2 regions of the Kitasatospora sp. NPDC097691 genome follow, and region 2 is predicted to be linked to the other one. Evidence: riboswitches for the same ligand, from Rfam matches in the RefSeq annotation. Region 2 holds a riboswitch; the other holds the start of a gene.

Region 1 (5,553 bases), on a different contig from region 2:
GGTGGAGGTGGTGGCGGCCGGGTCGGCGCCCGCGTTGGCGCGGCTGCTGACCGAGCAGCCCGCCGGGGCCGGGGCGACGGTGTGGCTCGGCAGCCCGGACGGGGATCCGGGGCTGACGGACGCGCTGGCGCGGCTCGCGGTGGAGCGGGCCGGTGAGGTGCCGGAGATCGAGGTGCTGCCGGGTTCGTACGACCTGCCGGGAGCGCGGCTGCTCGACCTGGCGACGGTGATGGACCGGCTCCGCTCGCCGGGCGGTTGCCCGTGGGACGCCGAGCAGACGCACGAGAGCCTGGTGAAGTACCTGGTCGAGGAGGCGTACGAGCTGGTCGAGGCGATCGAGGAGGGGGACCGGGGGACGCTCCGGGAGGAGCTGGGCGACGTGCTGCTCCAGGTGTTCTTCCACTCCCGGATCGCCGAGGAGCACCCGACCGAGGCGTTCTCGATCGACGACGTGGCGGGGGACATCGTCGAGAAGCTGATGTACCGGCACCCGCACGTCTTCGGGGACGTCGAGGCCGACGGCGCCGCCGAGGTGGAGGCGAACTGGGAGCAGCTGAAGGCCGCGGAGAAGGCGGACCGCGAGTCGGTGCTGGACGGCGTGCCGGCCGGGCTGCCCTCGCTGGCGTACGCGGCGAAGCTGGTGTCGCGGGTGCGCCGGTCCGGCTTCGCGGGGATGCCGGACGAGCCGTACGAGCTGCCGGCCGAGCTGACCGCGGAGTCGGCGGGCCGACTGCTGCTCGCGGTGGCGCAGCGGGCGCACGACGCCGGGGTGGACGTGGACGCGGCGCTGCGCTCGGCCGCGCGCGGTTACCGGGACGCGGTGCGCGCGGCCGAGGGCCTCAAGCCGGACGGGGAGCCCGGCGGGGAGCCGGACGGGGAGTAGGGCGCTCAGGCCGCCGTGGCGGTGCTCTCCACGGGGCGCCGCTGCGGCGGGACGAGTTCGCCGATGGCCTCGCCGACGAGGAAGACGAGTTCGGCGAGTCGTTCCAGGTCGAGGTGGTCGGGCAGGTCGGCGAGGGAGACGATCCGCTCGCCGTCCGGGCCGGCGACGGCGAACAGGTCGATCGGCCCGAGGTGCTTCTCCGCGGTGTCGACGAGGGCGGCGACGTCGCTGGGGCGGCGGATGTCGCCGGAGACGCCGACGACGGGGCAGCCCGGCCGGTCGAGTTCGGCGGCGAGGTCCTCGGCGATGCCGACGTGCTGGTCGGCGATCAGCATTCCGACGGTGCCGGCCGCGGCGAACCGGCGGGCGAGGTCGGCGCCCGACCCGCCGTCCAGTACCGCGATGACGACGACTGACCCGCTGACCCGCATGGTCTGCTCCTCCCTGTGGGCGACACCGCACCGGCGCCCACGCGTACTGCGGAGGATCGTAGGCACGACCTGACCCTCCGCAACAGGGATTACCCCTCAGGTGACCAGGCTCACGCCCGCCGTCCGGCCAAGACCTGTCCAAGAGCTGTCCACGGACCGTCCACGGGTCGTCCACGGAGTGTTGGCGCGCCCGTCGTGCGCCGTTGTCACGGGGGTCGTGAGCCGCCGGCGGAGGGGGAGCGCACCCACCGGATACGGTCGACCCATGCCAGCTCAGCCCGACCCCGCCCGGCCCGCCGCCGCCCCGACCGCCGACCCCGCCCGGCCCGCCGCCGCCCAGCCCGCCGACGCTGCTCCGCAGCTGTTCACCTGGGAGTTCGCCGCCGATCCGTACCCCGCCTACGCCTGGCTGCGCGAGCACGCCCCGGTGCACCGCACCACGCTGCCGAGCGGTGTCGAGGCCTGGCTGGTGACCAGGTACGCGGACGCCCGGCAGGCGCTCGCGGACGCCCGGCTGTCGAAGAACCCGGCGCACCACAGCGAGCAGGCGCACCGCACCGGCCGGGTGGGCATTCCGGGGGAGCGGCAGGCGGACCTGATGACGCACCTGCTGAACATCGACCCGCCGGACCACACCCGGTTGCGCCGGCTGGTGTCGAAGGCGTTCACCCCACGCCGGGTGGCCGAGTTCGAGCCGCGGGTGCAGCAGCTCACCGACCGGCTGATCGACGGCTTCGCGCAGCGCGGCTCGGCGGACCTGATCCACGAGTTCGCCTTCCCGCTCCCCATCTACGCGATCTGCGACATGCTGGGCGTGCCGGCCGAGGACCAGGACGACTTCCGCGACTGGGCCGGGATGATGCTGCGACACACGAAACCGGGACACGGCGGCAGCCAACGCGGCGGCGTGGGACGGGCGGTGAAGCGGATGCGGGCGTACCTGCTGGAGCTGATCCACCGCAAGCGCGCGGACCTCGGGGACGACCTGATCTCGGGCCTGATCCGCGCGAGCGACCACGGTGAGCACCTGACCGAGAACGAGGCCGCGGCGATGGCCTTCATCCTCCTCTTCGCGGGCTTCGAGACGACCGTGAACCTGATCGGCAACGGGACGTACGCGCTGCTGCGCAACCCGGGCCAGCGCCGGCTGCTGCAGGAGTCGGTGGCGCGCGGGGAGAGCGCGCTGCTGGAGACGGGCATCGAGGAACTCCTGCGCTACGACGGGCCGGTGGAGCTGGCGACCTGGCGGTTCGCGACACGGCCGGTGACCATCGGCGGGGTGGACATCCCGGTCGGCGATCCGGTGCTGGTGGTGCTGGCCGCCGCGGACCGCGATCCGGACCGGTTCGCGGACGAGAACACCCTGGACCTGGCCCGGGCGGACAATCCCCACCTGGGGTTCGGGCACGGCATCCACTACTGCATCGGTGCCCCGCTGGCCCGTTTGGAGGGGCGCGCCGCCCTGGCCACGCTGCTTTCCCGGCTGCCCGATCTGCAGCTCGCGGAAAGCCCGGAGAATCTGCGCTGGCGGGGCGGTCTGATCATGCGTGGCCTGCGGGAACTCCCGGTCGAATTCACTCCGGAGAGCCGCTCCCCGCATACGCCTCCGCACGCTCCTTCCGCGCCCCCGGCGAACTGACAAGAGGTGACGAAACGCCGGGAAACGTGCTGACGGAACGTCGCCCGGCAGGCTTCCAACGGGGCGTGAACGCCCATCAATGCGGACATAGTGGCGCCGTTGGTAGGCGATCGGACACGCGCCGTAATTTCTGTGTGATATCTGTGATATGAGCTTGTGATCGGTCTGAAGATCTGTCTACTCTCCCTGGAGTTCGCAGCTGCGGACCTCGTGCGCGGAACGCCGAATCCTGCCCGCCGCGTCACGGGAAACCGACCAGAACCCTGGGCAGGGGCGGGGGAACCAGGTTTGTTGCCGTTCCTCGACGGCTTGGGGTGAAGCCGCCCGAGCGGAATCGTTTCCGCGCACGGCGGCCGGGCCACCTCCCGGTCCGAACCCGACAGCTCACCTCGCAGGCGTGCGGAGAGGGACCTCTTCATGCTGTTCGTTGGAACTGGCCGTCACCGTCGTCGCACCCAGGCCGAGAAGGCCATCGCCGTCGCCGGTGTGGCCGGCGTCGGACTCGCGATGCCGCTCCTCACCGCCACCGGCGCCTCCGCCGCCCCGGTCTCCACCTGGGACTCCGTCGCCCAGTGCGAGAGCGGGGGCAACTGGAGCATCAACACCGGCAACGGCTACTACGGCGGCCTGCAGTTCACCTCCAGCACGTGGAAGGCGTACGGCGGCACGTCGTACGCGGCGCAGGCCAACCAGGCCAGCAAGGCGCAGCAGATCTCGGTCGCCGAGAAGGTGCTCGCCGCGCAGGGCCCCGGCGCCTGGCCGGTCTGCTCCGTCAAGGCCGGTCTGACCAAGGGCGGCGCCCCGGCGTCCGTCGACACCTCCTCGGACGCCAAGCCGCAGTCCGCCCCGCAGCAGCAGACGCCCAAGCGCCAGGCCCAGAAGCCGGCCGAGAAGCCGGTGCAGAAGCCGGTCGAGAAGCCCGTCCAGAAGCAGGCCCCGAAGCACGCCGCGCCCGACCGGGCCGAGAAGCCCGTCGACCAGTCGGCGCAGCAGTACGCCCCCAAGCACGCGGCCCCGCAGGCCGCCCAGCCGGCCCCGGCCGCGCAGACCGGTCACGACTACACCGTCCGCTCCGGCGACACCCTGTCGTCGATCGCCACCGCCCAGGGCGTGTCCGGCGGCTGGCACGCGCTCTACGACGGCAACCGCGGCACGGTCGGCGGTGACCCGGACCTGATCATGCCCGGCCAGGTCCTGCACCTCGGCTGAGCCCGTCCGCACCGGCACCGGTCCGGTGCCCGGGGTGCGCAGAGGGGGGTCGGTCCCACCGGCCCCCTTCGTCCGCATTCGCCCGCTCCGGTGGGACAAGCTGGGACAAGCAGGTGAACTACCGGTGGGTAGTGGGGCCACACGCTGAGACGGGACCGAGGCCGACGTGGCCTGGAGAGCCCGGGCGGTTAGGCTCTGGTCCGTAACGACTCCGCAATCGTCCCGCCGACAGCGTCACCGTCAGCGGGACCCTGCTTCCGCAAGGAGATGCCTCGTGCCGTCCATCGATGTCGTCGTAGCCCGTGAGATCCTCGACTCCCGCGGCAACCCCACGGTCGAGGTCGAGGTCGGCCTCGACGACGGCAGCACGGGTCGTGCCGCTGTCCCGTCGGGTGCCTCCACCGGTGCCTTCGAGGCCCTGGAGCTGCGCGACGGCGACAAGAACCGCTACTTCGGCAAGGGCGTGGAGAAGGCCGTCCTCGCCGTCATCGAGCAGATCGGCCCGGAGCTGGTCGGCTACGACGCCACCGAGCAGCGCCTGATCGACCAGGCCATGCTGGACCTGGACGCCACCCCGGACAAGTCCTCGCTCGGCGCCAACGCCATCCTCGGCGTCTCGCTGGCCGTCGCGCACGCCGCCTCCGAGGCCAGCGACCTGCCGCTGTTCCGCTACCTGGGCGGCCCGAACGCGCACGTCCTGCCGGTCCCGATGATGAACATCCTCAACGGCGGCTCGCACGCGGACTCCAACGTCGACATCCAGGAGTTCATGATCGCCCCGATCGGCGCGGAGTCTTTCTCCGAGGCCGTCCGCTGGGGCGTCGAGGTCTACCACACCCTCAAGGGCGTGCTGAAGGAGCGCGGCCTGTCCACCGGCCTGGGCGACGAGGGCGGCTTCGCGCCGAACCTGGACAGCAACCGCGAGGCCCTGGACCTGATCACCGAGGCCATCCAGAAGGCCGGCTACGTGCCCGGCCGTGACGTCGCGCTGGCCCTGGACGTCGCCGCCTCCGAGTTCTACCAGGACGGCGCCTACCAGTTCGAGGGCAAGGCCCTCACGGCCAACGAGCTCATCGAGTACTACGCCGAGCTGGTCGCCGCCTACCCGCTGGTCTCCATCGAGGACCCGCTGGACGAGTCCGACTGGGAGGGCTGGAAGGCCATGACCGTCAAGCTGGGCGACAAGGTCCAGCTGGTCGGCGACGACCTGTTCGTCACCAACCCGGCCCGCCTGGCCAAGGGCATCGAGACCGGCACCGCCAACGCGCTGCTGGTGAAGGTGAACCAGATCGGCTCGCTGACCGAGACCCTGGACGCCGTCGAGCTCGCCCAGCGCAACGGCTACCGCTGCATGATGTCGCACCGCTCCGGCGAGACCGAGGACGTCACCA
Region 2 (5,553 bases):
CGCCGTCGACCAGGTCGAGCTGGTGGCCCGTCCGGGCGCCGAGGGCGCGGAGGCCCCGGCCGAGCAGGGCTGATCCTCGCCGGTGCGGCGGGCGGTGCGCGGCGCGCCCGTCCGCCACGCCGGACAATGCAGAACAAGAACAAGACGCACGGAGCGTGACGACGGGGGGTCGCGGCCGTACCCCGCCGGAAAACAGGATCGGAGCCGAGGACGTGGTGGACGCAGCGAAGGAGCCCGGCGAAGCGCAGGGGCTTCGGCCCGCTGCGCAGGCGCAGGTGTCGGACGCCGGGACCGGGCCGGCGGAGGGCGCTGTGCCCGGCGCCGTCGACGCGGCGGCCGTCGGCCCCGAGGCCGTCGAGGCGGAGATCGGTTCGTCCGACCCGTCCGATCAGTCCGGCCCGTCCGACTCCTCCGATGTCTCCGAGTCCGCGTCGGAGCGTGGCGCCGAGAAGCTGGACCGGCCGCTGCCCGAGGGGGTGCGCCGACGCGTGGTCGGGCTGGCCTCGGACGCGCTGGGCGGACTGCCGCCGGGCGAGCTCCCGCAGAGCCTGCGTCAGTACGTGAAGTTCACCCCCGCGCGGCGCGCCAAGTACGCGGCCACCGCGCTGGCGGCCGCGCTGGAGGCGGAGCCGGCCTTCCGGGTGCGGATAGCGGAGCGGCTGCGACTGGGGCAGCCGGACCTGGTGAGGGCGCTGGAGTCGGGAAGCGTCCCCGGCGCCGCCGATCCGATGGATGTCGCCGCCGCCGCCTACCTGGTGCGCTCGGCGGGTTGGAGCCGGCTGGTCGCCGAGGCCGGCGAGGAGGCCGAGCGGGCCGGCGCCGAGGACGCGGCCGCGGAGGCGGCCCGGCTGGTGGAGAAGCTGCAGGCCGAGCTGGCCGAGGTGCGGGCCACCGCGCGGGCGGACCTGGACCGGCAGCGCGCGGAGTTCGAGGGTGTCCGGCGGGAGGCCGAGTCGCTGCGCAAGAAGGTGCGGTCGCTGGAGAGCGACACCCGCCGGGCGCAGGCCGAGACGCGTCGGGTGGCCGGGGAGCTGGAGGCCGCGAAGGCGCAGGGCGCGGCCGAGCGCGGCGCGGCCGAGACCGAGGCGCGGCGGCTCAAGCACCGGGTGTCCGAACTGGAGAACGCCGCCGAGCAGGGCCGCCGGTCGGCCCGCGAGGGGCGCAGCGTCGAGGACATGCGGCTGCGGCTGCTGCTGGACACCGTGCTGCAGTCCGCCCAGGGCCTGCAGCGGGAGCTGGCGCTGCCGGTCTCCCAGATCCGCCCGGCGGACCTGGTGGAGGCGGTGGTGCCGGGCGCGGCCTCGCCGCACGACGTGGCGCGGCGGGGGCTGGCCGAGGACGACCCGGCGCTGCTGGACCAGCTGCTGGCGATCCCGCAGGTGCACCTGGTGGTGGACGGTTACAACGTGACCAAGACCGGCTATCCGACGCTGCCGCTGGAGCAGCAGCGGATCCGGCTGCTGGGCGGGTTGGCGATGCTGGCCCAGCGCACCCAGGCGGAGGTCACCTGTGTGTTCGACGGGCAGGACCTGGACGTTCCGGTGATGATGGCGCCGCCGCGCGGGGTCCGGGTGCGGTTCAGCCGGACCGGGGAGACCGCGGACGAGCTGATCCGCCGTCTGGTGCGGGCGGAGCCGCAGGGCCGTCCGGTGGTGGTGGTCTCCGCCGACCGGGAGGTCGCGGAGGGCGTGCGGAAGGCGGGCGCGCGCCCGGTGGCGTCGGTGCTGCTGCTGAACCGGCTGGCGCGGCCCTGAGCGTCGGCCCGGTAGGATGACACCTGGTCAGCGTCGTGTCCGCGACGGTGTGCGGGTGTGGTGAAGTCGGTGTGGGGAACGGAGTTCACGCCTTCGGGGGAGTGGCAAAGCGGATAGATCCGCACTAGGGTCTGGCGTCAAACCTATTTTCCGGTATCTCATCCGATCGGGTGAGTCCGTTGGAAGAAGGAGCCGGTCCCTTGGCCTCCCACCGCCGTCCCAAGCAGCCGAGCCGCGCGCGGGTCTCCGTGCTCACCGCTGCCGCTGCGACCGCGGTCGCCCTCTCCGCCCAGGTGGCCGCGCACGCCGCGCCGCAGCCGAACAAGACGGACGTCAAGGCGCAGATCGACCAGCTCCAGGAGGAGCAGGAGCAGGCGGCGGAGAAGTACAACGGCGCCAAGGAGCGGGCCGACCAGCTGCGCAAGCAGGCCGACCAGCTGCAGGACCAGGTGGCCCGCGGCCAGGAGCAGATGACCCAGCTGCAGGGCGGCCTGGCCGAGGTGGCGGGCGACCAGTACCGCAGCGGCGGCATCGACCCGTCCGTCCAGCTGATGCTCTCTTCCGACCCGTCCGGCTACCTGGACAAGGCCTCCACCGTCCAGCAGGCCAGCACCACCCAGGCCGAGGCGCTCAAGTCGCTGCTGGACGAGCAGCGCCGGCTGGACCAGGAGAAGACCGAGGCGGCCGCCGTGCTGGCCTCGCTGGACAGCACCACCAAGGACCTGAACCAGGCCAAGGCGGACGTCAACACCAAGCTGCAGGCCGCCCAGGACCTGCTGAACTCGCTCAGCGCCGCCGAGCGCACCGCGCTGAAGGCCCAGCAGGCGCAGGACGACCGGGCCTCGCGCGGCAGCGACCGGGTCGACCTGAGCAACCTGCCGCCGGCCAGCGGGTACGCCGCGGTGGCCGTCGCCAAGGCGATGAGCAAGCAGGGCTCGCCGTACGTGTGGGGCGCCACCGGCCCGAGCACCTTCGACTGCTCCGGTCTGATGCTCTGGGCGTACGGCCAGGCCGGCGTCTCGCTGCCGCGCACCTCGCAGGAGCAGGGCCACTACGGCACCGCGGTGCCCGGACTGGCCGCGGCCCAGCCCGGCGACCTGGTCATCTACGGCGGCGACATGCACCACGTCGGGATGTACATCGGCAACGGCATGGTGGTCCACGCGCCGCACACCGGTGACGTGGTGAAGGTGATGAAGGCCGACGCGATGCCGATCAACACCATTCGCCGGGTCTGACGGCCCGACACGCCGGAGGGCCCCCGACGGCCCCTGTGATCCGCGCCACCTCCGACGGGGGTGGCGTTCGGGTTTTCGACCGTTTCGCGGCGGACGGGTGAGACCTGATCAGCCTTGCGTGCGGTCGCGATCACCATCGGTCATTTTCACAAAAGAACTTGGGTAATCTTCCGTCTTTTTTCTGACAAGGATTTGAACCGATCACGGTTCAGTTACTAGGGTCGTGCCCCGAACCACCGCACTGTCGATCACCCAGCCAGGGTGGCGGCGGTGGTTACCGTCGAGTTCGCAAGGCAGCGGGGCAGGTCGAAGCGACTGCCCGACAGGGGAGCCCAGTGGTCGGGGGCGCTGCGGAGCGGAGCCGGGGAACCACGTTCCTCCGGGGTGAATCGGCGCCAGGTCGGCCGCTGGAACGGCCGTGAGGCGTCGTAGGGCATGCTTCCGGCCCGAACCCGTCAGCTCACCCGGTAGGCGGACGTAGGAAGAAGGAGCCCGCCTTCGTGGCGTCCCATCGTCGTCCCAAGCCAGCCAGTCGCGCCCGGGTCTCGATCCTGACCGGTGTCGCCGCCGCTGCCGTCGCCCTCTCCGCGCAGTCCGGTGCCCACGCCGACCCGCAGCCGACCAAGGACCAGGTCAAGGAGCAGGTCGACCAGCTCAACGAGCAGGCCGAGGTGGCGACCGAGCAGTACAACGCCGCCCAGGAGAAGCAGCAGACCCTGGAGAAGCAGGTCGCCGGTCTGCAGGACCAGGTGGCCCGTCAGCAGGCCCAGGTGACCGAGCTGCAGGGTGGTCTCGCCGAGATCGCCGGGGAGCAGTACCGCAACGGCGGCATATCCCCGACCGTCCAGCTGATGTTCTCGTCCAGCCCGGACAGCTTCCTCAACCAGGCCGGCGCGCTGAACCAGGCCGGTGACACCCAGAAGAACCAGCTGAAGCAGCTCCAGGAGCAGCAGCGCAAGCTCGACCAGGACCGCACCGAGGCCCAGGGCAAGCTCGCCGAGCTGGAGTCGACCACTCAGCAGCTGAAGGCCTCCAAGGACGAGGTCCAGACCAAGCTGAAGGCCGCCCAGGACCTGCTCAACACCCTGACCGAGCAGGAGCGCCAGGCGCTGCGCGCGGCCGAGGAGAAGGCCGCCGCCGACGCCAAGGCCCAGGCCGACGCCGCCGCGAAGGCGCAGCAGAACGCCGACCGCGCCTCGCGCGACAACAGCCGCACCGACATCTCCACGCCGTCGTCCACGCCGGTCAAGCCGATCGTCGCCGGCAGCTCGCGCGGCGGCGCGGCCCTCTCGGCCGCCGCCTCCAAGGTCGGCAGCCCGTACGTGTGGGGCGCCACCGGCCCGAGCTCCTTCGACTGCTCCGGCCTGATGGTCTGGGCGTTCAACCAGGTCGGCGTGTCGCTGCCGCGCACCTCGCAGGAGCAGGCCCACGCCGGCACCCGGATCGGCACCGACCTGTCCCAGGCCCAGCCCGGCGACCTGCTGATCTTCTACGGGGACGCCCACCACGTCGGCATCTACGCCGGCAACGGCCAGGTGCTGCACGCTCCCAAGCCGGGTGCCTCGGTCCGCTACGAGGCCGTCACCAACATGCCGCTGAGCGGCATCGTGCGGGTCTGACCCCACCTCGGCTCCTCCCAGGCCCGGCCTTCCACCACGGAAGGCCGGGCCTGCGGCGTTGGCGGCCGCTCGGGCCAATGTCCGATTACGGGTCAAATATTCGGGTCCGGTGGGGTTTGGACTCGCTTGCCCGGACTCGCTAACGTCTGCCACCGGACTCCCGCTCGACGGCCGCCCGCCATGGGCGGCCGCGGGGGCCGCGCCGCAGGATTGGAGCCGCTGCCGCCATGCCCGTGCACCGCCGTTCCCAACTGCTCGCCCGTGCGCTGGTGCTGACGGCGGCCGCCACCACCGCGCTGGGCGTGGCGACCGGCGGCGGCGCCCACGCCGCCCCCGGCAGCCCGGACCCGGCCGACCGCAAGGACGTCCAGGCGCAGGTCGAGCAGCTCTACGAGGAGGCCGAGCAGGCGTCCGAGCAGTACAACGCCGCGCAGGAGGCCCAGCGCCGGCTCCAGGGGGAGACCACGATCCTGCAGGGCGAAATCGCCGTCGCCCAGGACCAGCTCAACGAACTGCGCGGCGACCTGGCGACCGTGGCCGGGGCCGAGTACCGCGGCGGCGGGATGACCCAGACCGCGCAGCTGATGCTGTCCTCCGACCCGGAGGGCTACCTCGCCCGCGCCCGCACCATGGGCCAGGCGGCGCAGCGGCAGCAGGAGACGCTGCACGAGCTCGTCATCCGCCAGCGCCGGCTCGACCAGCGGCGGACCGAGGCCACCGGCAAGCTCGCTGAGCTGGACCAGGCCCGCCGCTCGCTCGCCGACGGCAAGCAGCAGATCCAGCAGCGGCTGGCCAGGGCACAGAAGCTGCTCAACGGCCTCGGAGCCGCCGAACGGGCCAGGATGGCCGCCCAGGACGCCCGGGACGCCGAGCAGCGCGCCACCCGCGGCACCGACCGGCTGGACCTCGGCACCGCCCCGCCCGCCTCCGAGCGCGGCGCGG

Evidence for each region. A riboswitch is a leader RNA that binds a small molecule or an ion and turns the genes downstream of it on or off. The one in region 2 is predicted to bind cyclic di-AMP.
Region 1: linked by a shared signal. The riboswitch ahead of ABTY56_RS16505 (transglycosylase family protein) and the one ahead of ABTY56_RS13735 (NlpC/P60 family protein) in region 2 are both predicted to bind cyclic di-AMP.

Annotation. Positions count from the first base shown of each region.
Region 1 is NZ_JBEORY010000020.1:7,030-12,582, reverse strand. Features, by position in the region: gene ABTY56_RS16520 (nucleoside triphosphate pyrophosphohydrolase) at 1-883, shown strand, start outside; gene ABTY56_RS16515 (SDR family NAD(P)-dependent oxidoreductase) at 889-1,314, opposite strand; gene ABTY56_RS16510 (cytochrome P450 family protein) at 1,580-2,953, shown strand; cyclic di-AMP (ydaO/yuaA leader) riboswitch at 3,197-3,365, shown strand; gene ABTY56_RS16505 (transglycosylase family protein) at 3,371-4,162, shown strand; gene eno (phosphopyruvate hydratase) at 4,437-5,553, shown strand, end outside.
Region 2 is NZ_JBEORY010000015.1:70,550-76,102, forward strand. Features, by position in the region: gene ABTY56_RS13720 (hypothetical protein) at 1-73, shown strand, start outside; gene ABTY56_RS13725 (NYN domain-containing protein) at 366-1,754, shown strand; gene ABTY56_RS13730 (C40 family peptidase) at 1,955-2,992, shown strand; cyclic di-AMP (ydaO/yuaA leader) riboswitch at 3,329-3,482, shown strand; gene ABTY56_RS13735 (NlpC/P60 family protein) at 3,493-4,611, shown strand; gene ABTY56_RS13740 (C40 family peptidase) at 4,839-5,553, shown strand, end outside.